DNA from 4 places in the Ruegeria sp. ABM4_193 genome. Region 1 is predicted to be linked to each of the others. Evidence: riboswitches for the same ligand, from Rfam matches in the RefSeq annotation. Region 1 holds a riboswitch; each other region holds the start of a gene.
The links. Region 1 has a riboswitch for cobalamin ahead of ACXADZ_RS22610 (DUF1636 family protein). Riboswitches for the same ligand answer to the same signal wherever they lie in the genome.
Positions count from the first base shown of each region.

Region 2: it holds a riboswitch for cobalamin, as region 1 does, so the genes downstream of both, ACXADZ_RS18235 (CbtB domain-containing protein) here and ACXADZ_RS22610 (DUF1636 family protein) in region 1, are expected to answer to the same signal.
Region 3: it holds a riboswitch for cobalamin, as region 1 does, so the genes downstream of both, ACXADZ_RS15330 (hypothetical protein) here and ACXADZ_RS22610 (DUF1636 family protein) in region 1, are expected to answer to the same signal.
Region 4: it holds a riboswitch for cobalamin, as region 1 does, so the genes downstream of both, ACXADZ_RS05690 (DUF1636 family protein) here and ACXADZ_RS22610 (DUF1636 family protein) in region 1, are expected to answer to the same signal.

Region 1 is NZ_JBSWTT010000003.1:966,696-974,006, forward strand. Features, by position in the region: gene ACXADZ_RS22585 (proton-conducting transporter transmembrane domain-containing protein) at 1-1,143, opposite strand, end outside; gene ACXADZ_RS22590 (LysR family transcriptional regulator) at 1,259-2,137, shown strand; gene ACXADZ_RS22595 (FecCD family ABC transporter permease) at 2,152-3,162, opposite strand; gene ACXADZ_RS22600 (ABC transporter substrate-binding protein) at 3,164-4,114, opposite strand; gene ACXADZ_RS22605 (ABC transporter ATP-binding protein) at 4,127-4,903, opposite strand; gene ACXADZ_RS22610 (DUF1636 family protein) at 4,900-5,256, opposite strand; cobalamin riboswitch at 5,496-5,693, opposite strand; gene ACXADZ_RS22615 (D-lyxose/D-mannose family sugar isomerase) at 5,793-6,458, opposite strand; gene ACXADZ_RS22620 (carbohydrate kinase family protein) at 6,474-7,311, opposite strand, start outside.
Region 2 is NZ_JBSWTT010000002.1:76,836-84,146, reverse strand. Features, by position in the region: gene ACXADZ_RS18260 (heavy metal translocating P-type ATPase) at 1-1,995, opposite strand, end outside; gene ACXADZ_RS18255 (hypothetical protein) at 2,185-2,457, shown strand; gene ACXADZ_RS18250 (L,D-transpeptidase) at 2,499-3,161, opposite strand; gene ACXADZ_RS18245 (hypothetical protein) at 3,559-4,062, opposite strand; gene ACXADZ_RS18240 (CbtA family protein) at 4,127-4,825, opposite strand; gene ACXADZ_RS18235 (CbtB domain-containing protein) at 4,830-5,000, opposite strand; cobalamin riboswitch at 5,035-5,250, opposite strand; gene ACXADZ_RS18230 (DUF1636 family protein) at 5,432-5,767, opposite strand; gene ACXADZ_RS18225 (transglutaminase-like cysteine peptidase) at 6,913-7,311, opposite strand, start outside.
Region 3 is NZ_JBSWTT010000001.1:3,062,576-3,069,886, forward strand. Features, by position in the region: gene nudC (NAD(+) diphosphatase) at 1-745, opposite strand, end outside; gene ACXADZ_RS15315 (bifunctional 2',3'-cyclic-nucleotide 2'-phosphodiesterase/3'-nucleotidase) at 929-2,797, shown strand; RNA gene ffs (signal recognition particle sRNA small type) at 2,837-2,935, shown strand; gene ACXADZ_RS15325 (alpha/beta hydrolase family protein) at 2,984-3,844, opposite strand; cobalamin riboswitch at 3,975-4,195, shown strand; gene ACXADZ_RS15330 (hypothetical protein) at 4,287-4,694, shown strand; gene ACXADZ_RS15335 (protein-tyrosine phosphatase family protein) at 4,697-5,197, opposite strand; gene ACXADZ_RS15340 (DNA polymerase III subunit gamma/tau) at 5,370-7,133, shown strand.
Region 4 is NZ_JBSWTT010000001.1:1,129,469-1,136,779, reverse strand. Features, by position in the region: gene ACXADZ_RS05700 (SLC13 family permease) at 1-876, shown strand, start outside; gene ACXADZ_RS05695 (NAD(P)-dependent oxidoreductase) at 957-1,913, opposite strand; cobalamin riboswitch at 2,060-2,276, shown strand; gene ACXADZ_RS05690 (DUF1636 family protein) at 2,371-2,745, shown strand; gene cobW (cobalamin biosynthesis protein CobW) at 2,747-3,802, shown strand; gene cobN (cobaltochelatase subunit CobN) at 3,806-7,099, shown strand; gene ACXADZ_RS05675 (cobalamin biosynthesis protein CobG) at 7,096-7,311, shown strand, end outside.

The DNA of each region.
Region 1 (7,311 bases):
CCCGAAAACCGAAGCGACCACACCGTAGATCAGAATGCCGGTTGCGAAAGCCAGCAATACGTTGCGTGCGCTTGGCACAGCCACTGGCCCCGGCCGGCGGATCGCCGCAACGTTGCGCACGGCTTCACCGGCGCTAAGGAAGGCATGCGCTTTATAAAGTGAGTGCGCCACGATGTGCAGCAGCGCCAACGGGAACAGTGCCAGCCCGCATTGCATGATCATGAACGCCATCTGAGCGATTGTGGACCATGCCAGAGACGTCTTTACCGCTGGTTGTGTCAGCATCACCAGCCCGCCAAACAGTGCAGTGAACCCGCCCAGCATGACCAGCAAGGCCATGATGCCCGGTGCGACCAGCATCACATCGGCAAAGCGGATCAACAGGAACCCACCGGCATTAATCACACCGGCGTGCAGCAGTGCAGAAACCGGCGTCGGTGCTTCCATAACCTCGGTCAGCCAGCCATGAACAGGGAACTGAGCTGACGCCAGCACGGCGGCCACTGCGATCAACAGGGCCGCTACAATTGTCACCATGGTTGGCTGTGCGGATGACAGGATCGTGGCGATATCGGTTGTTCCGTAGCCGATGATCAACAGGACTACGGCCAGCGCAAGTGCGGCCTCGCTTAGCCGCGCCACAACCGCCTTTTTGCGCGCTGCACGCTGTGCCGTTGTGCGTTCCGGGTAGAACAGCAGCAGTTGATGCAGCGCCAGGCTTGTTGCGATCCAGGCTGCAAGAAGTTGAGTGAGGTTGCCGGACATGACCAGCAAAAGTACGGAAGCAAGCGCAACGGACATCCATCCGGTGAAGGCGCCCTGTTTCTGTTCCCCATCCATGTAAGTCGCTGAATAACGCAGGACGATCCAGCCAATAAAGCTGACCAGAACCAGCATCGTGGCGCTTACCGCGTCCAACCGTACTGACAGTCCGACGCCCCAGAACCCGATCAGTGCCGATGTTCCGGATCCATTCGCAATCAGCAACACTGCAGATAGCGCAGACACAGCAAAAGCTGCCAACGCAGCCCATTCTGCGATTTTAGGTAAGTTGCCCGGGCGCATCCCCGGATGACGGCTGCAATAAAAAGCCGACCCTAAAAAGATCAGCGGACTCAGGAGGGGTAGAAGCAAATAGCTCATGCGTGTGTCCCTTGACGTTCGATACTGACTCGAATTGTTCAAGGAGACATATTTCGCGTGCCATCATATGAAAAATACATTGTTTGATTAAATACGTTCGGTTAAATAGAACGATATGCCGCTTAACTATCATCATCTCCGCTATTTCTGGGCGGTTGCCCATGACGGCAATCTGACCAGGACTGCACAACGTTTGAATCTGTCACAGTCCGCCTTGTCCGTGCAGATAAAGGAATTGGAAGATCGCCTTGGCCATCCCCTGTTTGAGCGCAGAGGCCGCAAGCTGCACCTGACCGAAGCCGGACATATCGCGCTGGACCACGCAGATGCGATTTTTGCGACAGGCCAGGAACTTGTGGCAACCTTGCAAGATGCTGGAAACACGCGGCAGGCGCTGAGGGTGGGGGCGCAGTCCACCCTGTCGCGGAACTTTCAGATTCGCTTTTTGCGGCCCATATTGGCGCGTGTTGATGTCGAGGTCATCTTGAGGTTTGGCAGTCCAAGTGAGTTGCTGGAGGGGCTTGAAACGTTGAATTTCGACTTGGTCCTCATGAACCACGAACCCGCGAGTGACAGCCTGACCAGCTTTGTCACTCATCATCTGGCCGAACAACCGGTGAGTATCGTTGGAACCCCGGATCGCCTTGATCCGACGCGCCCGATACGGGATCTGTTGGAAGAACAACCTTTCATCCTGCCCACAACCAACAACAGTGTTCGTACTGCGTTTGACGCTATGGCCAGCCGCATGTCGGTACGGCCTCAGGTAGCTGCCGAGGTGGACGATATGGCCATGATGCGGCTTTTGGCGCGCGAGGATATCGGCTTGGCTCTGGTGGCTCCGATCGTTGTTCAGGATGAGCTGAACTCGGGCCGTTTGGTCGAGGCAAATGAGCATCCGAAGATCAAGGAAAACTTCCACGCAATTACGTTCAAGCGCCGGTTCCCTAATCCCTTGGTGCAGGAGCTTTTGTCACACGGACCAGACACGTAGGCCAAAATCTGACGTCAATCACCGCGCGCGGATTTGAACAGATATAGGAACACAAAAAGAGACCCGATCGACGTTGTTACGATACCTACGGGCAGTTCTTGAGGGGCCAAAAGCAGGCGGGACAGAATATCCGACATCGTCAGCAGGATCGCCCCGACGATAGCTGAGGTAATCAACAGGTTTCTGTGCAGCGTGCCGGCAATGCCCCGTGCAATATGAGGGACCATTAACCCGACAAAACCAATAACGCCGGCCACGGAAACAAAGCTCGCCGTCGCCAATGCCGCGACAAAGAACATACTAAATCGCAAGCCCTGAACGGGTATGCCAAGAGAGGACGCCGTGAAATCTCCGGTTAAAAGGGCATCCAGCCAGCGACTGCGGTAAAGAGCATAACTCAGGATCAGAGCCAGTCCGGTCAGAACCAGTGGGAATGTCTCCCACCGTGCAAGGCCCAACCCGCCAAGCATCCAGAAGATGACCGAATGCGCCGCGCGATTGTCGCCGGAAAAAATCAAATAGTTTGTGATGGCCGAGAACAGAAAGGACACGGCTAAACCGGCTAGAATCAGTTTTTCCGGCGCACTTGTGCGCAGACCCTGAACCAGCGCCAGAACAATGCCCGAAGCAATCAAACCCCCGCAAAATGCCGCCAAGGGCAGGGTCCAGATGCCCAGTACATCACCCGTGACGGTGATCACCAAAACCGCCCCGGCAGCCGCGCCAGACGACAGGCCAAACAAGAATGGATCGGCCAGGTCGTTGCGCGTGGTTGTTTGCAAAACCACACCAACAACCCCCAATCCTGCCCCGATGACCGCGGCAAACAAGGCGCGGGGAAGGCGCAAGTCGAAAACAATCCGGTGAAGCGGGGACATGTCGCCATCGATCAGGCCTGTTCCTAGACCAATCGCGGCGACCACGTCCCGCACAGGAATATTTGTTGTTCCATAAACGATGGACAGCAGCAAAAGGGCGATCAGAACGATCGCCCCCAGCAAGATCGAACGGCCCAAATGGGCCATATCAGTTGGTCTCCGGGTGCATTGCCTTGACCATCTTTTCGATGGCCTCAATGTTTGCCGGGCCGGGTGTCAGCTCTTCGTAGCGCAGGCCGATCCAGCGCTCGTTCTTGACTGCATCGGTTTGAGACATGACGGGATGATCTTTCAGGAACTGGAAGGTGTCTTCTGCACCGTTTCCTGTCTGATAGTCCAGCAGAACCAGGAATTCCGGGTTTGCAGCAGCCACGGTTTCCCACGACGTGCGACCCCAGCTGGTGTCCATGTCATGGGTCACATTCTCTCCGCCTGCAGCGGCGATCATCGCGTCCGGTATCGCAAATTTGCCAGCGGTAAACGGCGCATCTGCCGGCCCGTCCAACAGGAAGACACGTGGTTTGGGCAGATCAGCTGTTTTGGCTTCGATAGCGGCCAGTTGGTCTTTCCAGCCCGAAACAAGCTCTTGCGCCTTGGCTTCGACGCCCATGACCTGACCCAAGCGCAGAACGTCGCCAAACAGCAGGTCCATGCTGGCCTCTGGGCGGTCTTTGTTCAGATGTACGCAGCTTTCGGTCAGAACCATGGTCTTGATGCCGAAGGGTGAAAGGGTGTCCGGAGTAACCTCGCCACCCGGCTGCATACCGTAATACCACCCTGCAAAGAACATGTCGGGTTCTACTGCGATGAGGTTCTCAACAGTAGGGTATTTTGGTGCAAGCTCTGGGATATCACCGCGCTGTGCATCAAAATCAGGGCTCGTCTTGTACCAGCCCGTGATGCCGGTCAGGCCCACGATCTTGTCTTGCAGGCCCAATGCGAACGCCATGTCGGTCATGTTCATGTCGTGGACAACGATCCGCTCGGGCGCGGTTTCAAAAACCAGCGGTTCGCCGCAATTGTCCACTGTGATGGCTTCGGCGGCCGCGCCGCTTGCCAGGCCAGTGAACAGAGCCGCAGGCCAAAGTTTCTGCATCATTGTAAGCTCCTGTTATGATGACAGTTTTCTTTTTCGGATATCCAGCGCAGGGATCATGCGGCCTTCATGCTGAAAGCATAGATAATCCACACCAAAGGTGTCGCGGACACGTTCTGAGGTCAGCACGTCGCTGACCGGGCCATAGCCCGTCAGGCGTGTGGATTTCATCAAAGCCACATGCGTGGCGAATTCCGGGATCATGACCAGATCGTGGACGATCATGACCACCGTGACGCCCAGCTCGGCCACCAAGGACAACATGTGCCCCTTGGCGTCTGGATCCAGGTGATTGGTCGGTTCGTCCAGAAACAACAGGGATGGGTTTTGTGCCAAAGCGCGCGCGATGTGAGCGCGCTGTCGCTCGCCACCCGATAGCTGGCTCATCGGCTTGCGGGAAAGATGAGACAATCCGGTTGTTTCCAGAACTCGATCAAGATCTACCTTATGCTCGGTTGCCGATTTATCCGCCTGAATCGGGATTTGCCCAAGCGCAACATAGTCTCGCAAACGCAACCGACCGTCTGGCATTTCTTGCTGGCCTACGACCGCGATGGTTCGGGCACGCTCATGCGCGGACAGGGTGCGCAAGCTTTTGCCTCTTATAAGCACATCACCCAGAGCAATACGTTCTATTCCGCAAAGCAACTTGAGCAGTGTTGTTTTTCCCGCGCCATTCGGTCCCGCAATTGCCAGAATCGAGCCCTCCTCCAAGCCGAAGGACACGTCCTGCAAAAGGACATCGCCGTTCAAAGCGTAATATTCGAGACCCTCGACCGACAGAAAACTCATGACACCCTCTCGGTTGGCAGGGCCGGTATTCGAGACAAGGTCTTGGTGAATAACGCGGGCGGGCGTTCGGTTGCACTTGTCCAGCCATCGGAACTAAGGCGGTATTGTCCGGCGAATTCCACCACTGCGTCCAGATCCAATTCCGTGTCGATGTCTCCAAACAGATACTGCGCCTTGCCCGGTGCCTGAAGGCCAATGGTGGTTGGTCGGGAACAACCCGCCATGCAATCAACTGTTCGAATTGCAAATCCTTCGGGCAATGTTTGCGTCAGTGCGCCAGTCACTTGATCGGTGGACATGGCACCTGTGCAGGTCGCACACACAAGAATGAAATGATCAGCGGTTTTCGTCATTACTTGTAGCGCTTACTGCGGGTTGGACTGAGATGCAATGTTATAACGTAACGTGTCTCTGAATTAACGGCACAACAGGATGCCTCAGCACTGTAGGTATTGAAGAAGAGCTTATTTCTGTAAGTCACCTTTAACACTGTCCGCTCCGCTTGAAACCAAGCGCGGACAGAAGGTGCTACCAATGTAAACACGCGAAAAACGTGCCATCAAAGCCTCCTTCCAGGACGCCCCGCCCCGGGTTGGTTGAACATCGGATGGCAGGTCTCCTGACTTGCGGGTCAAGGCTCGGCCCACCTTCCCAACCCTTTCGGGGTCAGTGGCGTAATGGCGTCGCTCTCCGCTTACAGTTGCGGGGGCAGTCACGGACTTGGCAAATAACTGTACCGCACCGTATTCCCATTTTCATCCCTTACGGAACCATCCCGCTCAGCTAGTCTCGTGGTGCTGGACTTGTCAAGCAAGAGAATGAGTGGCGTTTGACGAAATCACTTGGGCTCAGCCCAGTTGTCTGTCGGTCATTGTCAACCCGGTCTACCTCAGTAGTCGGAAACCAATAGGAAATCTGGCGCGACATCTTCCTCGATCTTTGAAAATCGAGGGATCGGATCTTCGAACACATTATCCGTGCGATCGTCGTTCACGGTCGAAACCTCGCCAATAAGGCAATCACCTTGCTCGGCCCAGAACGCGTGCCAAACTCCGGGCATCAGGGTTACGCTTTGTCCCGGTTTCAGGCGTAGATGCTCACCTGGTTGCAACGTGACCGGGCAGGCATCGCTGGGCACTGTGACAGGCGTATGCCGGTCGATGCCGCCCTCTGGGTCCGATGCATAAATCTCCATCACCAGATCGCCGCCGCCTCGGTTGATGATGTCCTCTGCCTTGACGATGTGACGATGCATCGGAGACAGTTGTTTGTCTTTCGAGATCAGCAATTTTTCGGCATACAGCATCCCGCGCCCGGACTTCAGATCATTCACCTCGCCGTTGCGCAGCGTGAAAAGAAACAGGCCCAGTTCATCGAACCGGCCCTGAGCGTAGTCGGTGATGTCCCACCCTAACCCGCGGCTGCGGATCGTGTGCGCCACCGGGCTGCGCAATTGTTCAGGTGACCAATCTGCAAAAGGCGGCAGTACAGCGCCAAACGATTGAATGAACGCCTGCGCTTCGGACTTGATGCGATTTATGTCGGATCGTTTCATCGGATTTTCCAAGAATTATAGCTCATGGGCCCACGGCGGCTCCGCCCCGGCACGCGATACGGTTACAGCTGCAACTTCGGCGCCCAGTTCCATGGCCGCGCGCAAGGAGTTGGCAGTTAAGTTGCGTACAGCGGGTTTTGTCAGATGCCCGGCGCGGCTGAGACCGATGAGCACACCGGCATTGAACGTGTCCCCCGCACCGATCGTATCCACGACTTGCACCGGTTTTACCGGCACCGTCACTTGCGATCCATCCGCCAGATACCCGTTTGCGCCATCGCCGCCCCGGGTCACGATCAGCGCTGATGGTCCGGCTTGCAACAACAAGGCTGCTTTGGCTGCTTCGGGTTCCGCACCGGGAATGATCCAGTCCAAATCCTCGTCCGACACTTTGACGATATCGGACAGCGCGATCATGCGGTTCAAGCGCGTTCGAAAGCGGGTTTGATCCTGAATAAAACCCGGACGAATGTTGGGATCCAACATGACAGGGCGGTCGCTTCCGTGTTGAGCCAACAAAGATGCATAGGCATCTGCACATGGCTCACACGCCAAGCTTATACCCCCAAGATACAAAGCCGAGATGGCAGGGAGTTGGTCTGGCATATCTTCGGGTGCCAACATACGGCCAGCCGTGTTTTCATCAACGAAACTGTAGGTTGCGTGCCCATCTTCAAGTTGTACAAACGCAAGAGTAGTGGGGCGATCCGAGACAATTACATGCGAAACGTCAACGTGACTTGCCTTTAGCGCGTTGATCAGTTGCTGACCAAACATATCCGTAGAAACACCGGTCAACATCCCCACGGACTCACCCAAGCGCCCCATGGCAACAGCGGTATTCAGGATCGCG
Region 2 (7,311 bases), on a different contig from region 1:
GACCGCATAATGTGCCCGAGCCATCGCAGGTGCATCGTTGACGCCATCGCCGATCATCGCAACCATCTCGTGTTGCTCTGCCAGTTCTTCGATCGCAGCGACCTTGTCTTCCGGCAGAAGCTGGGCCCGGACTTCGTCGATGCCGACTTCGGCTGCTACCGCTCTCGCGGTTTGTTCGTTGTCACCTGTCAGCATGATGATTGACTTCACGCCCTGCGCGTGAAGCCGGGCAACGATGTTCTTGGCTTCGGGGCGAATGCGGTCCCGCAGCTCAAGCAAACCGGTGACTCCGTTCTCATCCCCGACAACCACAAGTGTGCTTCCCGCGCTCTCGATCTGGTTGCTCAATTCGGCAGGAATGGACGCGCCAAAGCCCTTCTCTACAGCGAAGCGGTCAGAGCCAAGCCAGATATTTCCGCGCTCGGTGCGGCCCTCAAGACCCCGACCGGGAACGGTTCGGATATCTTCAGCCGCAGATATCGAAATGTCGGTCTGTTCTGCCCTGGTGAGAATGGCGCGGGCCAACGGGTGTGAAGATCGAACCTCAAGGCTGGCAGCGCTTGCCAACAGTTCCCGCTCGGATGCGCCGCCCAGCGGATAGACATTGGCCACTTCAGGCTCGCCCATGGTGATCGTGCCGGTCTTGTCCATGGCCAGTGCGGTAGTGCGCCCGGGGGCTTCGATATATGCACCGCCCTTAATCAGAACCCCGGCCCGGGCCGAAGCGGTCAAAGCCGCAACGATTGAAACCGGCGTGGAAATGACGAGTGCACAGGGGCAGGCGATAACCAGAAGAACAAGTGCATTGTAAAACCAAAAGCCCCACGATGCGCCAAATGCAAGCGGTGGGATCAGGGCGATGGCCACTGCAACGACCATAACGATGGGCGTATAGATCCGCGCAAATTTTGTTACCCACTGCTCAACCGGCGCACGGCGCGCATGAGCATCACCGACCATCCGGATGATCTTGGCAAGCACGGTATCGGACGCTGTTTTCGTCGCACGTATTTTGAGGGTGCCTTCACCATTGATTGTGCCGGCGTAGACCTCATCACCCAGCTCTTTGGGGATCAGTGCGCTTTCACCTGTGATTGGAGCCTGGTCAACGGCACCGGCCCCTTCGATGACTTCCCCGTCAAGTGGAATGCGATCCCCACCCCGAACGATGAAGCTGTCGCCGACAAAGACATCCGCCGCCGGGACCGTTGCCTCTGAGCCGTCAGCACGAACCAGCCGAACCGCCGGGGGGGCCAGATCAAGCAGCGCGGATACTGCGTTGCGAGCCCGTCCGACACTCCAGCTTTCCAGATAAAGAGAGAGCGAAAAGAAAAATGCTACAGTTGCCGCTTCAAAAAACTCACCCAGACCGATGGCACCAGCGACGGCAACAACCATCAAAAGGTTCATATCCGGCGAAAGGCGCTGCGCCGAAGACCAGGCCTTGGGGGCCACCAGCCAGACGCCAAACAAGATCGCGACCGCGAACAAAGTGGCCTCGGGCAAAGGCATCGGAACCTCACCATGTCCCGAAAACAGTCCAAGCGCTCCGCCCATGCCTGTTTCGAAGATGTGCCAGCCAAAGCCTGCCGCCCAAAAACCTCCGCTGAGTGTGGTGAACCGTCGCTGACGCGCAATATGCGCCGCCTGATCCAGGGCGGCATTTCCGTCATCCCAAGGTTTGGCGTTCATACCGGTGCAGGCAACCAGCAGCATGACGTCTTCGTCAGAAAGCTTGGCAGCACTTTCAAGAAGCGTCATTCGACTGTTGATGACATCAAAAGCGAGATGCTCTTCACCACCAACTTTCGGGCCGATAACCCGGTTCAGGATCACAACCTCTTCGGCGCAATCGAGGCCAGAGACCTGAAAGCTTCTACCGCCGTCAGGAATTGGACCGGCGGGGGCGATGGCGCCACACCCGCCACTACTGCATGCGTGGTGACCATGTTTGTTTTCGTGGCCATGGTCGTGGCTATGGGTATCGGATGACATGATCGGACCTCAAGAATCTCTATGGTCCTTTGTAAGTAGTTCCTACAGTAACTAGAGCTTCAATACCTTTCTGAATTTTTTAGCATCCGGGTTCCTTGCGCGTGATACCGACACTCCATTCCTTCTTGCGGGCTGGTCGCGTGGATGCAATCTAGTCGCAGAGGACGCAAAAAATTCTGGAACAGGTCAATGCAGAAACGGATCGCAATTACCATCACGTTAGTCTCGATTACTGCCGGTTGCTCAGCCCAGTTCACTGGGGCCAAAAGCAAAGCACTTGAACCAGGCAACGTGCCAGATTCAGTCGTTGCGCTGGCAGGGCCGGGGCAGGATCTGGCCACGGCACGCCTTTTGCCAGAAGACAATTGCTTCTGGTATGAGCACAGCGGACCTGTCGAGACGACATTGGTACCATTGCGCGCGACGAATGGCGCTCCGATCTGCGCCGCGCGAGACGCCTGATAAAAAAGAGGGCGACGACGTCCACCTACGCTGCCCAAAATTTATGAGCGGGCTGTGACGCTATCTTCGGCCGAGTATAAATATGCGGTCGAGCCGATTCTTACATGTGGGTAGAGATCATTGATATGGGCCATGATCATTCTAACACATCCAGAACTTGCGCGACCACCGATGCTTCTAGGCTGAGGCGTGCCGTGAATTCTGAGATATGTATCTCGATTTCCAACGTATAGATAAAGGGCTCGAGAGCCGAGAGCATTACTTGGCCCGGGTTCCATACCATCCCGAAATTCCGCGTATTCGGGGTTGCGCTCGATCATTGAAGCCGTTGGCGTCCAATGTGGCCACTCGACCTTGCGCCGGATAGCATAGGTTCCGGGCTCGTAAAGGTTCCCTCGCGCGATCGCAACGCCATAGCGCATTGCGGTCCCGCCTTCCTCGATATGGTAAAGATAGCGCGCGACCGCATCGACATGGATGTCACCAGGAACCAAACCATCATTTGCTACGACACGTCGTGGTAAAAAACGGTCATGAACGCCCCATGGATTTGAGGTCGCTGGATCGTAATCAAATGGCGTGACCTGGCTGTCCCAATAGGTCTTTTGCGACGAGGTTGGCCATGTTTTGGCGATCAATGGACTGGCCGCAGACGCGGAAAACAGCGCAGTGGTTGATTGAATGAAATAGCGCCTTGTCAGCATAGATCTCAGCCTGGTTCACAAGTTCAATGTATTTGCATCGCATTTTCACGATCAAATTCGAGTCTTAAAGCCTCTAGCAGCTAGAGCTTCAAGAGGTTTCAGGTAACGCTTAGTTTATCCAGTCGATCAGGTGCGCGGTGGCGTGAACTCTGATTTGATCGAGTTTGCTTTGGACTGGGTCAAAAAAGCAATGGAAAGAACCGAAATGCCCATTGTAGTTGCTTCATGTTTTCGGTTTCCGACGATGCAAGCCAAAGGAACAAGACGGGAATTCGGCGCGGCTTTGCAACAGCTTATCTGTCCTTGGATACAGAGCGGCAAAAACCCGCGCGCACGCTGTACTTGCCGCTTAGACCCGCTGAATCCGCGTAGTTGTCTTCTCAGCCAGGAATGTCAATCAGGAGTCATCGCCGTCAGGCTGCACGGTCACTTTGGCCTCCACGGGCACACCCTCAACCATCAGAGGGCTGTGGCTGTTGCCATTGAGAGAAACTTTTACTTCAACATCGCCATCGGGGAGCGACGGAAGGTGTAACCAATTGGCATAAAGGCGGCCCAGCTTTTCGCCGTTGATATAAACATGCGCGTGACCTTCGCCTGGAACGTCAGCCGTGGAGGCATTTTCCGGAGCAAAGCGAAAGTTCTGCGGTGTCACACGCAGATTCCAGCCCGCCATAGGATCCTTAATCATCTGGATCGCCACACTGGGGGCGTCGCTGTCGGCAGGCAGATTAGTGGCAGCGGAGTGGTCGTGCGCTGCCATCTCCATGTTGCCGCCGTGTTGGGCCGGGTCAGTATGGTCATGGCTCTCAAAGGTGCTACCGCTGCTGGCGGCAATCACAAAGCCAGCACCGCCGCCAAAGACAAGTCCGATGGCAAAGAGAGCAAGAGAACGGGACATCTTGTCATCCTCAATAAAAAAAACCCGCCGGTGTAACCAGCGGGGTAGCAATGGAGGAGCGCGATCAGACTGCAGCGCCTGCGCGCTTGCCTTCTGTCTGCCAGAAGTGGCCGGTGAAACTGCCTAAGAGTGCCCAGGCGGCCATGCCGATGCCGAAGGCCCGGGCAGCAAAAAGCGCCCCGATCTCGGTCGGAACCGGCCCAGAGAAACTCTCAGGCTCAGGGGCCCCGATAATATGCGGTACCATTAGCAGCACGGCCGCAATCAGGTAGCTTACCAGGTTACCTCCAAAGGCAATCAGCCACATGGCTACGCCGGCTGCGGCAACGGTGACCGTCCACCAGATCTGACGCACTCCCACATCTGCTGCCGCTACGCCGGGAACTTCTGGAGCCAGTGACAAGCCAGGAGCAAAGTGGAAGGCGACAAAGCCCGCAAGACCCCAAAGCAGGCCGGTGCGGCCGTTGATCTCATGCCCCTGACGTTCGGCTACTGACATCAGCGCCGCCAGGACTAGCGCATAGCCGGTGTAGGTAAGCATGGTGAAGATAATGCTGAGACCATCGCGCATCGGCTCGGCGAACATGCCGGGCAGGTCGGGATGCGCAGTTACGGGATCAGCGCCAAAATGCACCAGGTCGCCGCCCTCATAGAGCTCGGCGTGAAGTAGCACTGGCTGCACGAAATACAACTGCAGAAGGGCGGCAATCAGCCCCGCTGCTGCACCAGCGAACAAGCCGCTGGTCAGAATACGACTGAACATTGTTTTAGTGGCAGGGGAAGCCAGTTGCGTGGCGCACATCATGAGCCGCGTCATGCAGGCCAGAAGCCTGAACATGGCCAGTCACGGTAATGATCCCTAGACCCAGAACCACGGCGAATACTGCAGGCAGAAAGGATGCGCCAGCGGCGGATGCCTTGATCGTTTTTGTCGTCATTTTAATCCTCCTCGCCGTCACACCCGACGGCATATGTTGTGTCCATCCTACGGCCGGTCTCCTGACTCGCAGGTCACAGCAGACTTCCCCCTTCCCAGCGCCATTACGCCAGTGGTATTGGAAGGCCGCTCGCCGCTCACAGTCGCGGGGGCGGTCAAGGCTTCAGTGCGGTAGTTTGGTGCACCGTCCTCATTCCCGTTTCAGTCCCAGTGCGTAGGCACCTTTGGACACCGTAGAAGCCTTTATTGTTCCATAGTGCTTTGTTCCGTCAAGTACGAAAGCGACATCATAGTATTCTGCAGCGGTCAATCTTAGGTAATGGCAGGCTTGGTTTAGATTTTAGCCGTTCAGTGCAGAAGGCTAAGTCGAAAAACACAAACTGTAAGCTGAAAACTCGACACCGGAGCTTTGGTCGGCAAGTTGCATGTTGGCTATCTTTTTTGTGCCGGTATACGTGCAATCGCCTTGAAACGTAGCTTACCTAGCTTCCTGGCGTCAGCGAAGTCGCCGTCAGTACTGTCCTCATACATCCGCATGAAGATCATTATGTCCGGAAGATCGACAACCGTAACCTCACCGAAAAGATAGGCGGTCTTGCCGCTTTGTCGCACCGCCAACGTCTGTGGTCGGTGACAACCGGACATGCAATCCACTTGCTGCAACTCGGCTTGCACCCCCGATGCCTCCAGCGTTGCGGCTAATTGATCATAAAGGGTGGAATCCGCGTCGCGGCAGGTTCTGCAAAGCGTGAGGTTAGGTAGGCACATGCGTCAGGCTGATCCTTGATCGAGAACTTCCATCTGAGATTTCATATTTGCTGGTCGGTTGTTAGCTCAGTTTCAATACGTGTTTTGACTCTAAGTCTGGAAAAGAGTCCATACTCAGGCAGGAAGGACACATGAGCCCTAGCCCTCGAAAACTTTGCAAATACACCGAGTGCGAGACGGGGATTTGGCAGGGCGAAGAAGCAACCATCAGACGAAAAAATTTTTAAGTTTCTACGTGAGACTGAGCTGAAGCAGGTGGTAGGCGATGAAGTGGAAACAGCTCACGCGAAACATCTTTGTTCTTCAATAATCTGAAACAGCATTGCCTCCGGGATCGGCTCGCCATGACACGCCTATTTTCAGGTCCGCGCGCACCGCGCCTCCCAAGGCGAATTCCGAGACGCGACAGGTTCTTGTTGCGCGTAACTAGGTTCGTTCTATCGTCAATTACAGTCTAGATCCGGGACATATAGCGGGGTTCGTGCTTGATGGTTACCTTTCGGTTACCACGACCGATCATGGGACTGAATGCGTAGCGACAACCGACGACATTCAAAAGGAAGTACGCTGATGCGAAACGCCTCGGCATTAACAACTTTTCTGTCTGCGTCACTACAACCGAGGATCGCCCATGCCGCCATCGGTTCTCGCCGCAACCCGGTGTGATGGGTGTTGTGATAACGGCATATCTCCGGGTGCAGCCAGTCTTCGAACTCCTCCAATGTCATCGACGCAGTGCCGGAGCCGTCGCATTTCCCCTTATCCTTGGGGGATAATTGCGTTCTTCCCTAAAGTAGATGAACGGCCTCCATGGTCGTCCTAATCAGGCGTTCGATATCTTCGCCGTAACGCGCTCGACCCGGTGGCCTTTACTTGACGGAGATACTCCAATCTGAGCGGGTCAAATGGAAGGTTTCGCTGCGGAAACGCGCCCATTGTCTACGTGTATGGCTTGCGGAATCCCAACAGTAGGCCAATACGACACCTCCGAGATATCTGGCGCGCGGATCGAATTCGTTCACACGCAATGGTGCAAACACAAGCAGATGGACGAGTCGGACTGAGCATCGAAACTCAACTATGCGCCCAGAACAATGCAGGTCGTGACATCAATTGCGAGAGGCAACCAATGTCTACCCAATGGTTTAGCCGCTAGAAACCTGTACCCAACGATCAGGGTGAATCGGGTCCTGTATTCGTAGGAAAAGATACCTTGTTTCCTTCCACGTTTTGATCCTGTTGGTAACATTGTCCAGAACCAAATCGCCTTCACTCGAGCGATAGACTAGAACAGCATGGCCATTGCGATTGGTGTCCAAGACGGTCGCGATTAGTAGCTTCGTAGGATCCACACCGTTCTGCACAAGTTCAAACTTCTTTTGCAAAGCGAAGTCTTCGCAATCTCCTGACCCTTGCGTCGGCAGTGTCCAGTATTCCTTTGTCCCGTATTGGCTTTGATCCGAAACGGCACGGATTCTCCGATTGACGCGCGTGTTGATCGTTTTAACGATCTGATTTTCTTGTGCCACGGACAGACCAGAACT
Region 3 (7,311 bases), on a different contig from region 1:
CGTTTCCGACCGGAACGCCCGCTTCTTCCATCACCTCGCGGCGCACCGCAGCTTCCAGCGTTTCTCCGGGTTCGACAAATCCCGCCAATAGCGAAAACATACCCTCGGGCCAGCCCGGAGACCGGCCCATCAACACACTGTCACCATGTGTGATCAGCATGATCACAACCGGGTCGGTGCGCGGGAAATGTTGCCCACCGCATGACGGGCAACTGCGTTGCCAACCGCCCTGAGACATCTCGCTGGCAGCCCCACAGCGCGCGCAAAACCGATGCGTTTCGTGCCAGCCGATAACGGCTTTGGCCGTGGCCGCCAATTCGGCATCGCGCGGCGACAATCGCGTCATGATCCGGCGCAATTCAGCAAACACATATCCCTCTGGCAAATCCGGGTGCTGCTGCTCGGATTTGTCCACGAACTCTCCCAGACCGGTCAGGTCCAGACCTTCTGCGGTCCAGGCCGAGATATCCACCGCGAACAATGGCGTGTCTTCAGCGGAAAGGCCCAAAAAAACAGGAGCCTCAATGACCCCGCCAGGTCCCGCGCTGACCAGCGAGTGCGTCATTGGAAGCAGAGCAAGCTGATCCAGCCCTTGGCCCGTAACCAGAACTTTACCGCGCCAGATCATCATGCACGCCGCCGCCGGGTGGCTTTGCGCCGCCGTCAACGTTTCGGCATTTCCGCGCATATGGGCCGCCCGATCCAGACCCGAGCCGCCAAAGGTCACCTGCTCTGCGTTTTTCATTGGAATTCCTTTTGGTCCCTGGCACAGGGCTGCCATGTCTCAGACCGTGTTGCAATGGCAATTCAAACACGCGCAACACGCATGTCTGCCGCTGAAAAGCCGCATGGCGGCCCCGGAAAAATCATTTAGGTTACGCTTTGTAAGAATTAATCAATAACCCTATTCAAAAGCAGACCATTCAAAGTGAAGCAAAACCCTTCGACGCAGGTGCCCTCCGAAAAAAACCGTGGGCATGTGCGTATTCTGGCAACAACCGACCTGCATATGAACCTGACAGGTTTTGACTATTACACGGATACTCCTGACCCGACGCTAGGATTGACGCGCACCGCCAGCCTGATCCGCAAAGCCCGCCAAGAAGCAAGGGATGCTTTGGTTCTGTTGGTGGACAATGGGGATGCAATTCAGGGCACGCCGTTGGGCGAGTGGGCGGCCCAGAACGACGTGCCGCATCCGGTCATGCAAGCCTTTGCGGCGCTGGAGTACGACGCCATAGGTCTCGGCAACCATGATTTTGGTTTTGGGCTGCCGGTATTGGACAATATCATCTCGCAAGCCCCTTGCCCGGTCCTGTGCAGCAACCTGCATCGATCGGGTAGCCTGCAAGCATGGCAGGGATTTGCGATATTGGACCGCACCGTGCCATTGGGTGGCAAAGATATACCCCTTCGCATCGGCTTGATATCCGTTCTTCCGCCTCAAACCACCCGCTGGGAAGAGCATCACCTGAACGGAGAGGTCACAGCCGAAGACATCCTGCCCTCGGCAGGCGACCTGTCAAAACGACTGCGCGCTGAAGGATGTGACCTTATCGTTGCTCTGGCGCATTCCGGCCTGGGCCAAACAGAGCCGGTGGAAGGGATGGAGAATGCCATAATTCCCTTGGCCGCCATCGACGGAATCGACGCCATTGTCGCCGGGCATACGCATCTGACCCTTCCGAGTCGCACCGATACCAACGCCCAATATCTCGATCACGCAAACGGGCTGGTGCATGAAACCCCGGTTGTCATGGCCGGGTCGGCCGGATCTTATCTTGGTGTCATCGATCTTGTTATTTCTCCGCAACCGAATGGCGGATTAAACATTGAAGAATGTCGCGTGGACCTGCGCCCGGTTTGCGCGAGCGGAATCGCGGTCGAGGAAGACCAGGATATAGTGCGTCTGTTCACCGACGCCCATCGTCAGACACGTAGCGCGGTTGCCAAACCCGTCGCGCGCGTATCAGAATCCATGCACAGCTATTTCAGTTTTTGCGCACCGGATCGCGGCTTGGCTCTGGTTGCTGCGGCGCAGGCTGCCGCTTTGCGCTCTTTCTTGCACGGTTCCGCTTTGGAAGAGTTACCTCTTTTGTCAGCCGTGGCGCCTGGGAAATGCGGTGGGCGCGCTGGCCCGCGGCATTTTACAGATGTCCCGGCGGGGGAAATATGCCTGCGTCATGTCGCAGACCTGTATCCGTTTCCCAATGAACTGCGCGCGATCCAGATCACCGGCTCTGACGTGCTGGATTGGCTGGAAATGTCGGCAAGCGTGCTCAACCAGCTGTCACATGATACAGAAGCGGACTTAGTAAACCCCGAACGTGCCGGTTACAATTTCGACGTCATCTTCGGCCTGTCCTATCAAATCGATCCATCGCAACCTGCGCGCTTCGACAGTGATGGTCGGTTGGTCGATCTTGACAACAGACGAATTCGCAATCTGACATTCGGTGGCCAACCTGTTCAACCTGCGCAAAGATTTGTCTTGGCCAGCAACAACTACCGCGCCAGCGGAGGCGGACATTTTCCTGCCGCCTCTGCGGCCCAACGCATCAACCTACCACCGCTCGACATCAAGGAACTGACGCGGGATTACCTGTCTCGTCGCCTTCCGCCCGACCCAATAGCGCGGCACCCCTATCCGTTTACACTGACAGCTCAAACGGGCGTAAATGCCTTGCTTCGAACAGGTCCCGGTGCCCTTGAACACATGGATGAGCTGCGCATGTTCAACGCCCAATTGCTAAGTCCTGATGAAGCCGGGTTCGAGCGGATCCGTCTGACGTTCTGACGGGTTGTCTTTTGCCCTCGCCTTCCCTATATCCAGAGTCGAGAGGTTGGCGCGGGCGAGCGCCTCGCCAACCTGGTCAGGTCCGGAAGGAAGCAGCCACAACGAGCCCCGCTTGGGTCGATGTCCAACCTCTCACTTTCCCCTCACATACCTAATTGGTGATACGCGGTCTCACCCAAAACGTGTTCAGATGTCGACAAAGCGTGGCCAAAGGGCCGCGTTACGACGGGCAAAAGCCCCAATATGCCCAACTTCAGACAACTCGAAATCAGCAGGTTTCAGCAGATGTCGTTTGGCCTTGGGGCCATAGAGATCGGCAAGCCGCCATACCGCCTCGGGTGGGACCATCTGGTCATCTTCAAAAGTAAACAGATCCACTGGTTTTTCAGTTTCTGTCCAACGCGCATCAGGCAACCCGGCTCCGATCTCGGGCACGTAACTCGAAGGAGCGGTGCACCATTTACGCCATTGCCAGTAGACCGATTCCGGCAAATCCGCACCAAAACCGATTGCCTTTCCGGGTAAATACCCAAGCGCTTTGACCAGCAATGGGGCGTGCCCATACCAGAACACCCCGGCCAATCCACGGTAGGGCCATGGGTGATCGTTCAGGGTCACAAGCCCAGAACACACGCAAATCATCCGGTCGGTTTTGTCGATATCGGGCTGTACGGGTCCCAGCATGGCACCTACGGAATGACCAATCGTCCATTGTTGTGCACCAGGAAAACGTCTGCGCATTTCCGCCCGCGCCGCTGGCATATCGATCAAGGCCCAATCCGCCATTGTCGCACGCGCATCCTTCATGCGACCGGTCAGAGAATGCCCGAAATCCCGGTAATCATAGGTTAGGCACGCCATACCGCGCTCGGCGGCCAGCCAACGCGCGAAGTGGCGATAATAGTCGCGTGGCACGCCTGTGGCACTGTTCAGCACAACCACTGTGCTGGGTTCAGACAAGGGTCGGTACAGGCGCGCTGAAAGGGTTGATGACCCGGACGGAAAGAGGAACTCTTCGGTTAATACCGTCTGTTCTGTATCCAACATGATCCCTGATCCTGCGCCAAAAACTAGTTTCTTATTTCAATGATGGGAACTCTACGCGGGAAGTTGTCACCCATCCAGCATGACCAAACGTCGGGGCCAAAGATCCGCTTGACTCGGAACCGGATCAGACGCTAGCGATTGTGTGATGGTTCCTGTCCCCCACAAGGGGTCGGGATGAAAAGGGAACACGGTGCGGTTCCGTCTGGTCATCCGGACGCTAACCAATGCCGCGACTGCCCCCGCAACTGTAAGCGGTGAGCAATGCCGAAACGCCACTGGCCCCGAGGGCTGGGAAGGTCGGCAAAGCCATGACCCGCAAGTCAGGAGACCTGCCATCGAAACTGAAACCGAAACTCGGGCGGGGTGTCCGGGCAGGTCCTGACTGCACTTCGCTGTCCCACCTGACCCGATCCTTCTGTCCACCACGCGCGGAGGGCGCAGGATGATCTGGAAGACAAAGACGCATGAATACAGCGCAACGGTATGTCAGCGGACGGGCAAAACCTGCCCCGCCCTGGCGCGGCTGGCGCGCTCGATCTCCGAGGCTATGATACAAGCTTCGGCTGCCACAGGCGACGACTTCGAGTTTGACGGTAGTAGTGAGCTTTCACATTGCACAAAAGGGTGTCAGGCAATTTTCCAGGCACAATCAGACAGTGTTCGCGTGTTTTGTGACACGCAGCCCAACGCAGCAATTGAGGACCTGAACCTCTATGCTGATCTGATTTTTGGAAACACGTTCCGCACTCTGCCATCTGGCATCATTGCAAACCCACCATGCGCGATGATCGAGGTTGCAACGCTACGGCCCCGGAAAACCGTACACGCACCCGAACAGCTTTCGGCCTGAGATCACACCACCTGCGCCGGGGAAACCCGGGCCGCCCAAGCCAGCTGCGCGTCTGTTTCCACGGCACAGGGGCGCAGCGACCGCAGACGCTCCAGCGCCTTGTCAGCCCGTTCGCCGCACTCGACCATCAGACGCAGAACAACCATCCCCGACCTGCCACAGCCGCCCCGACAATGCACCAATACCCGGCCTCCGCCAGCCAGGGCGTGCCGGGCGGCGGCGCTGACATCTGGCCACGCCTCTTCAACCGCCGCCGTTGGTGCGCCAAAGTCTTCGATCGGCAGATGCACCCACCGGCTGGCGCGGCTTTGAATATCGCTGCCAAAATCCCGCGCCCCGTGCTGAAGCATCTCGACATCCGTTGTCATTGAAATCACCAGCCCCGGCTTCCACGCTGCAATCGTATCCAGATCCGGCTCATAATCCCCGCCATGTCCGGGTATCGACGTCAGGGCCAGCGTTCCTCCTGCGACTTGCAGGGCATAGATAACCAGCTGCGACATGAACGTGTGTCCTCCACCAGGAACTCTTTACAAAAATGAGTCTTTAATTTTGTTGGAACAGCTTAGTGCGAATCCGGTCGGAATCTAAATCAAAAATCATCGCGCCTCGCGGTGGACGCGGAAGGCAGCGGCCACTACGCTGAGCCGAAGCACCGAATCCGACCGAGAAAACATGACCGACACGCCCAGCCCCGCCTATCAGGTTCTCGCCCGCAAATATCGCCCGGAAACCTTTGCCGATCTGGTGGGTCAGGATGCCATGGTACGCACCCTGAAAAACGCATTCGAAGCGGACCGGATTGCGCAGGCTTTCATCATGACCGGCATTCGCGGCACCGGCAAAACCACCACCGCGCGGATCATCGCCAAGGGTATGAACTGCATCGGCCCCGACGGCAATGGCGGCCCGACGACCGAGCCTTGCGGGCAATGCGAACATTGCGTGGCGATCATGGAAGGCCGCCATGTCGATGTGATGGAGATGGACGCCGCCAGCCGGACCGGTGTGAATGACATTCGCGAAATAATCGACAGTGTCCGCTATCGCGCCGCCAGCGCGCGTTACAAGATCTACATCATCGACGAGGTCCACATGCTTTCGACCAGCGCTTTCAACGCGCTGCTCAAGACGCTCGAGGAACCGCCTGAACATGTGAAGTTTATCTTCGCAACAACCGAAATCCGCAAAGTGCCGGTCACGGTTCTGTCCCGCTGTCAGCGCTTCGATCTGCGCCGGATCGAGCCCGAAGATATGATCGGGCTTCTGCAAAAGATCGCAACCGCCGAAGATGCCCAAATCGCCGATGACGCGCTGGCGCTGATCACACGTGCCGCGGAAGGATCGGCACGGGATGCAACCTCGCTGCTGGATCAGGCGATTTCGCACGGGGCGGGTGAAACCACTGCCGAGCAGGTCCGCGCAATGCTGGGCCTTGCGGACCGTGGCCGCGTTCTGGACCTGATGGACATGATCCTGCGGGGCGACGCAGCGGGTGCGCTGACGGAACTCAGCGGGCAATACGCTGAGGGCGCAGACCCTCTGGCCGTCTTACGCGATCTGGCCGAAATCACACATTGGGTGTCCGTCGTTAAAATTACGCCCGACGCTGCCGAAGATCCAACTGTTTCGCCTGACGAACGGAGCCGTGGCCAGCACATGGCCGAGGCGCTGCCGATGCGTGTCCTGACTCGGATGTGGCAGATGTTGCTGAAAGCGCTCGAAGAAGTCTCGGCCGCGCCCAATGCCATGATGGCCGCTGAGATGGCCGTTATCCGCCTGACCCATGTTGCTGATCTGCCCAGCCCTGAAGAACTGATCAAACGGCTGCAGGACACTCCAACGCCTCCAACTGGTGGGCCGAATGGCGGAGTATCAGCCCCCCGGCAGGGTGCAATGCCAGCGCGGGCCAGCGCGGCCCCGGCACCTTCCTACGTTTCGACCCCTCGCGGCCCAAGCGGCGCGCCAGTTGCTGCATTGGCTCAGGATGTGCAGACGGCTCTCGCCCGGTTCCCGACTTTTGATCACGTGGTCGAACTGATCCGCGCCAACCGCGACGTAAAACTGCTGGTCGAAGTGGAAAACGGCGTGCGACTTGTGTCTTATCAGCCCGGTCGGATCGAGTTCACCCCAGCCACGCAGGCACCGACAGACCTTGCGCCCAGGCTGGGTTCGGCCCTGCAACGCTGGACCGGAAACCGGTGGGCTGTCTCGATCGTCTCGAACGGGGATGCGCCGACAATTGCTGAAATTCGGGACAAGGCCGAACTGGCTTTGAAAGCCGAAGCCGAACAACACCCGCTGGTTCAGGCTGTACTGGCTCAATTTCCCAAGGCCAGGATCACAAAGATCGAGACACCGGAACAGCGCGCCGCCCAAGTCGAGACCGAGGCGCTGCCCGAAGTCGAGGATGAGTGGGACCCGTTCGAAGAGGATTGAGCCGGTGACGCGTCTATTGAGGTTACCGTGATCACCCGGTTCCAAAATCTAAGTCTCGGCAAAGCCCGTGCGGCAAACCCAATCCTTGCCTTCACATAACGCGCAACCTGCCACTGCGCGACAAAGGGAGGCGCGTTTCCAAAGACCTCACCTTCAAACGCGGGAACCCTTGTGCCAC
Region 4 (7,311 bases), on a different contig from region 1:
AACGCCGGTGTCGCCGAAGTTGTCGTTACCCCCGACAGTAAATTGATCGGCAAATGCCCGCGCGAGCTTTTGTTCCGCAAGACATACGGTATGTCGCTTCTGGCTATTCACAGAGGGGAAGAAACGCTCAGCCACGTAGAGACCGATGATCATCAGTCCACTCAGATCGGGCTGGAAAAGTTTCATGCTGGTGACATGCTGGTCGCACACACGCGGTGGGACAATCTGATGCGGATCACCCGCGATCCGGATTTCGTTGTGGTCACAAGCGATTTCCCGCAGGAGGAATTGAGACCTCAGAAAGTCGGGTGGGCGCTTGCTTTTTTCGCTATTTCAATATGCCTGATCCTGTTTACCGACGTACGCCTTTCGCTTTGTCTTCTCACAGGGGCAGCTGGCATGATGCTGAGCCGCGTTCTCAGCGTGGATGAGGCTTACCGTGCCGTTGGATGGAACACTGTTTTCCTGCTTGCCTGCCTCATACCTTTGGGACAGGCGGTGCAAAATACCGGCACAGCCGCATGGATCGCACAGCAGATCATGGTCATTCTCGACGGCTGGCCGCTTTGGTCGCTTCAAGCGGGCATTGCTGTTCTGGCAACGGCGTTTTCATTGGTCATGTCGAATGTTGGCGCCACCGTTCTGCTCGTACCGCTGGCTGTGTCCATTGCAGTGGCTGCCGGAGGCAACCCTGCAGTCTTTGCGCTGACCGTTGCCATTTCCACCTCGAACAGCTTCATCATCCCGACCCATCAGGTCAATGCGCTGATCATGGGTCCGGCAGGGTACAAGGTCATGGATTTCGTCCGTTCAGGCGGCATCATGACCGCGCTGTTCCTTGTCGTTTCATTGGTGATGATCAACGTTATGTACTAGCGCGGCAATCGGGGCCGGATTTCTGGGCTGGCCCACCCCGATTGCCGATTACATTTCGTTGGAAAGGTTAGCTTGAACCTCTACGCCGAGCCCCGGCCTTGCGGGACAACCTCATACCCCGGCTCTTCCGGTTCATCATCTTCCATCTCCGGCGGGAAACCGGGGGCTGTGATGTCCAAACCAGTCGCCTCTTCCAGACGTTTGATGATATTCGGCGACAGCTCGCGATCGCCATACCGGGCAATGCCATCTTCAAAAATCTTGATCATGACCGGATTCATTTCCAGAGGCACCCCGGCGCGGTCCGCTACCTCTTGAAACAGACCAATGTCCTTTTTCACCAAGTCCATAGTGAAGGAGATGTCGCGCGAACCATTCAGTATGACCTGACTTTCCGTTTCATGCACAAAGGACGTACCGGACGAGATTTTTATCGCCTCATATGTCGTGTTGAGATCCATGCCCGCCGCCTTTGCCGTGACCAGCGCTTCGGCGCAGGTGATCAGGTTGGCTGTGGCCAGATAGTTGGTCAGCACCTTCAAAACCGAGGCAGAGCCCAATTCACCCGTGTGCAAAACACGCCGTCCCATGGTGGTCAGAAACGGCAGAATCCGCTCAAAAGTCGCACGGTCACATCCCGCGAAGATCGAGATATTGCCGGTGGCCGCCCGATGGCACCCGCCCGAAACCGGGCAGTCCACTGCCGCGCCTCCGCGTTCGATCACCTCGGCCCCCAAACGCTTGACCTCGGCCTCATCGGTTGTCGACATCTCCATCCAGATTTTGCCGGGGCCCACTTCGGGCAGCATCTTTTGCATGACCGCATCTGACGCCGCAGGCGATGGCAAGCAGGTGATGACCGCATCGCAATCGCGCATCAACTGTGCCGGGCCTTCGGCTGCCTTTGCGCCAAGGGCGACAAACGCGGCCACCAGATCCGCGTTCAGATCATGCACCGTCAGATCAATACCGTTCCGCAGCAAGGATCCCGAAAGCTTGCCGCCAACGTTTCCCAACCCGATGAATCCTACTTTCATATGTCGCCTCTCCCTGCTGGCTTGTACCTGTCATGCGATCACGGATTTATCTGACCATTCATGCCGCCCAACGACAACCACAGGTCGCTTTTCACACCCGCCTCCTGATGTTACGCGCAACGCGCTTGACAAGCGGGCCAGCGGTGCCGCATGACCCATTCGTTGGTGTCGGCAAGAGCCGATGAAAAGGGAATGCGTCAACGGATCTTCCGCCAAACGCAGCCGCCCCCGCGACCGTGACCGGAGAGGGTGCCCAATGCCACTGGCCTAGGCCGGGAAGGCGGGACATCCGACAGAGGACCCTGACGTACCGGGCCTCTGACATCCGCAAGCCGGGAGACCTGCCAGCACCCGAAGTTGAAACCGGGCGGGGTGTTCCGGTATCGGGTCCATGTTGCAACACGTGGCCCGCTTGAAACCCCGTCCCCCGCGAAGAGGATTTGGGGGGATGAGAGACATGACTGAGACCACACCGGTCGAACTGCTGGTCTGCACGACCTGCCGCCGCGGGCTGCCCATCGAAGACGATGCGCAACGCCCCGGTACATTGCTGCACCAGGCATTGGAACAAGCAGAGCTGCCCGAAGGCATCACCCTGAAACCTGTCGAATGCCTTTCGAACTGCGATCAGGGCTGTTCTATCGTGTTGCGCGGCGGTCCCGATCGCTGGACCTTCGTTTACGAAAACCTGAACGAAGTGGACCATGTCGATGTAATCGTCGACGGCGCAACCAAGTATCTGGCCACCGAAGATGGTCTGGTGAAATGGCGCGAGCGCCCTGAACATTTCCGCAAAAACTGCGCCTCGCGCATTCCCCCGATTGGAGCCTGACATGTCGAATCTCGAAAAACTTCCCGTCACCGTGATCACCGGCTTTCTGGGCTCGGGAAAAACAACGCTGGTCAAACACCTGATGCAGAACCCGCAGGGCAAACGTCTGGCTGTTGTCGTCAACGAGTTTGGCGATGTGGGCGTGGATGGCGATATCCTGAAATCCTGCGCCATCCCGGATTGCCCGGCGGAAAACATCATGGAGCTGGCAAACGGCTGCATCTGCTGCACCGTCGCGGATGACTTCATCCCGACCATCGAGGCGCTGATGGCGCTGGAACCGCGCCCCGAGCATATCCTGATCGAAACCTCTGGCCTCGCCCTGCCCAAGCCGCTGCTGAAAGCGTTCGACTGGCCGGATATCCGCTCAAAGATCACTGTCGATGGCGTGATCGCTCTGGCCGATGCCGAGGCCGTCGCCGCCGGTCGCTTTGCCCCGAATGTCGAAGCTGTGGATGCCCAGCGCCTCGCCGACGACTCGATCGATCACGAAACGCCCCTGTCCGAAGTGTTCGAGGATCAGATCTCGTGCGCCGACATCATCCTGTTGACCAAGCCTGATCTTGCAGGACCCGAAGGTGTGGCCAAGGCCAAAGAGGTGATCGCCGCCGAAGCACCGCGCCCCTTGCCTGTTGTCGAAGTCGCCGAGGGCGTCGTGGATGTCCGCGTTGTACTGGGACTGGAAGCTGCAGCCGAAGACGACATGGATGCACGTCCGTCGCACCACGACGGTCACCACGATCACGAACATGACGACTTCGAAAGCATCATCGTCGAGTTGCCGGAACAAACCGATCCAGCCGATCTGGTCGCCAAGATCGAACGCCTGGCGACCGAGCTGAACATCCTGCGGGTCAAAGGTTATGCGGCAGTACAGGGCAAACCCATGCGCCTGCTGGTTCAGGCCGTGGGCGCACGCGTCCGTCACCAATATGACCGCCCATTGGGACCAGAGGAAGAGCGCCGTTCGCGTCTGGTTGTTATCGCCGAGCATGACGACATCAAAGAGGCCGAAATCCACGCGATCCTCGCGGGCGTCACCGAGGCTGCCGAGTAAACCATGCACGTCGTCTTCCGCGAAAGCCACGGGCTCGAGGAAACCGAGACCCCAACCGATCTGGGCCAAAGCCCGGCGGATCTGGTTGTTTTGTCCTTCTCGGACAGCGACCTCGGCGCTTTCGCGGCGGGCTGGCATCGTGGCGGCGGAACCGAGGGTCGAATGCCAACGCTTCGACTGGCCAATTTGACCGCCCTCAAACACCCTCTGTCCGTCGACACTTATGTCGAGCAGACGTTGGACGGCGCCAAGGGCATTCTGGTCCGCCTGATTGGCGGCGTGCCTTACTGGTCCTACGGCTTGCAGCAGGTTTTGGCGCTGGCGCAGGCTAAGGGTATCGCGCTTGCCGTTCTGCCTGCGGATGGGCGCGAAGATACGCGGCTGGATGACTATTCCACTCTGCCCGTTTCAACGCTGCGCCGTTTGGCCCATCTGTGTGACACCGGTGGTGAGGTCGCAGCACAAGCCGCATTGGCCCAGATGTCCTTGGCAGCAGGGCTTTACGCCGGGCCGGTGATGGGCGCAAAGACTCTACCTGAATGCGGCGCATGGTGCCCGGATCGTGGTGTAATCCCAGCGGATACCGCGTTCGAAGGCGGCGCGAAACGTATCGTCGTAACGTTTTATCGCGCCTACCTGGCGTCGGCCGACACCGCCCCAGTCGCAGCTCTGATCCGCAGTTTGCGTGCGCGCGGAATTGCGGCAGTGGGCCTGTTCGCGCCTTCGCTCAAAGCGCCAACTGCTGCCGATTGGTTGCGCGAGACGCTTGGGGCGTTGACCCCCGCTGCCATCATCAACGCAACGTCCTTTTCGGGCAAAGGCGCGTCGGGCACGTCTCCGCTGGATGCCGCCAATGTGCCGGTGTTTCAGGTCGCTCTGGCCACCTCGCGCCGCAAAGCCTGGGCTGAGGCGGAACGCGGTCTCTCACCTGCCGACCTTGCCATGCATGTTGTCTTGCCCGAGGTAGACGGGCGGATTTCGGCGGGCATCGCTTCGTTCAAAGAACCGGGCAAACGCGATCCTCATCTGGAATACTCCCGCTTTGCCCACCGGGCCGAGGCCGAACGGATCGAAGCCATTATCGACCGGGTATCAGGCTGGCTGCACCTGAACGACAAACCGAAGGCGGATCAGATCCCGGCGTTGGTGCTGTCGACCTATCCCGGCAAAGACTGGCAGATGGCCCATGCGGTGGGTCTGGACGCGCTGGCATCCGCCGAGGCGATGCTGTCCGATCTCCAGAACGAAGGCTATGACACCGCGCCAGCAGAGCCGATTGCTGAAACACTGTTGGACGCCCGGATTTCATGGCCGCTGGACGAGTACTTGCAAGCGCTGACCGATCTGCCCGAGCAGTTGCGAACCGACCTTCAAACAGTTTGGGGCAAATGCGAAGACGATCCGGCCTTTGCAGATGGCGCGTTCCACTTCACAGCACTGCGCCGTGGTCAAGCTCTGGTCGCGTTGCAACCCGAACGCGGTACACCGGAACTGCGCGATGACGATTATCACGACTTGTCGCGCACGCCCCGTCACAGCTATGTCGCCTTTTATCTGTGGTTGCGCAAAGGTCTTGGTGCGGACGCGCTAATCCATATCGGTGCGCATGGCACTCTGGAATGGTTGCCCGGCAAATCTGTGGCCCTGTCTGCCGATTGCTGGCCCGAAGCGCTGATCCGCGACCTGCCAGTGATCTACCCGTTTATCGTCAACGACCCCGGCGAAGCCGCGCAGGCCAAGCGTCGGATCGGGGCCGTCACGCTGGGCCACATCCCACCGCCGATGAAGGAAAGCGGGACGCCGGACCGGATGGTGCGGTTGGAGTCGCTGCTGGATGAGTTCTCGAACGCAGACGGGTTAGACCCCAAGCGCCGCGATCGTTTGCAAGAAGATATCCGGGACGAAGCGCAGGCCATCGGGCTGGAAAACGATCTTGGCCTCGATCAAGCCACCTGCACAGCCGAGGCGATCACCCGGATCGACCGCTTTGTCTGTGACATCAAGGAAAGCCAATTCGGTGACGGGCTACATATCTTTGGTCGCGTGCCCGAAGTGACAGGCAATTTTGACCCAACGGCTTCGGCCCATGCCGAACGAAGTGCTCTGATCGACGCGCTCGCGGGCAAACGGATCGAGGCTGGTCCATCCGGCTCTCCGTATCGTGGGCGGTCGGACGTGCTGCCGACCGGGCGAAACCTTTATACTACCGACCCACGCTCGGTCCCGACCCGCGCAGCATATGCGCAGGGCGTCAAACTGGCTGAAGAACTTGTGCGCCGTCATCTGCAGGAAGAAGGCGATTACCCCAAAGGGCTGATTGTAGACCTGTGGGGCTCAGCCACCATGCGCACTGCGGGCGAAGAATTCGCCATGGCGCTGCATCTGCTGGGCGTCAAACCCGTTTGGGACAAGGGTTCCGAACGGGTGTCGGGCGTCGAAGTCCTGCCGATTACCGATCTCAGCCGCCCGCGTCTGGACGTCACTCTGCGCGTGTCGGGCTTGTTCCGGGATGTGTTCCCGACCCTTTCCGCGCTATACGGCCAAGCCGTGCGGGCGCTGTCTGCGCGTGACGAAGCACCGGACTGGAACCCCTATGCAGGCCTGCCCCCTACGGCCCGCGTCTACGGCCCGGCTCCCGGGAGTTATGGCGTCAACATGACCCAATTGTCCGAAGTCTACACCGACGAAGCGCGCGCCCAGGCGGGTGAGGCTTGGCTGGAAGCCAGTTCTTTCGCGCTGGAAGGCGAACACATCGCTCAGGACAAAGACGGTATCACCCAGCGCGTGGCCAATGCTGACAGCTTTGTTCACCTGCAGGATCTGACCGAGACCGATCTGCTGCTGGCCAATGACTACGCTACGCATGAGGCCGGATTTGCGGCAGCCAAGAAAATCACCGGAGGTAGCGTGCAGCTTTACCATCTGGACAACACAAACCCCGAAAACCCCCGCGCCCGAACCCTGCCGGAAGAGATCAGCCGTGTCGTTCACGCCCGCGCCGCAAATCCCATCTGGATCGCAGGGATGCAGCGGCATGGATTCCGGGGCGCGGCTGAAATCGCGGCGACGCTTGATCACATGGCATCCTTCGCCCATCTGTCCGGGACGGTCGCACCACATCTGTTCGATCTTTACCACGATGCCACTTTGGGCAACGAAGAAGTGGACACCTTCCTGCAAGAGGCCAATCCCCTGGCCCATCAAGCAATGCAGGACCGGTTCCGCGCGTTGCTTGAGGCCGGGCTTTGGAACACCCGTCGAAACTCGATCCGGGCGGATCTGGAGGGCCTGACATGAGCGCTCCTATCGTGCAGGGTTGGTGCCCCGGTGCCCATCGTCCAATGATGTCCGGCGACGGGTTGGTCGTGCGGGTCCGGCCCCGGCTGGCGCGTCTGACAGCTGATCAGGCATTGGGTCTGTGCGACCTTGCAGATCGGTTTGGCAACGGGTCGATCGACTTGACCAACCGTGCCAATCTTCAATTGCGGGGCGTGGAGGACTATGACCAT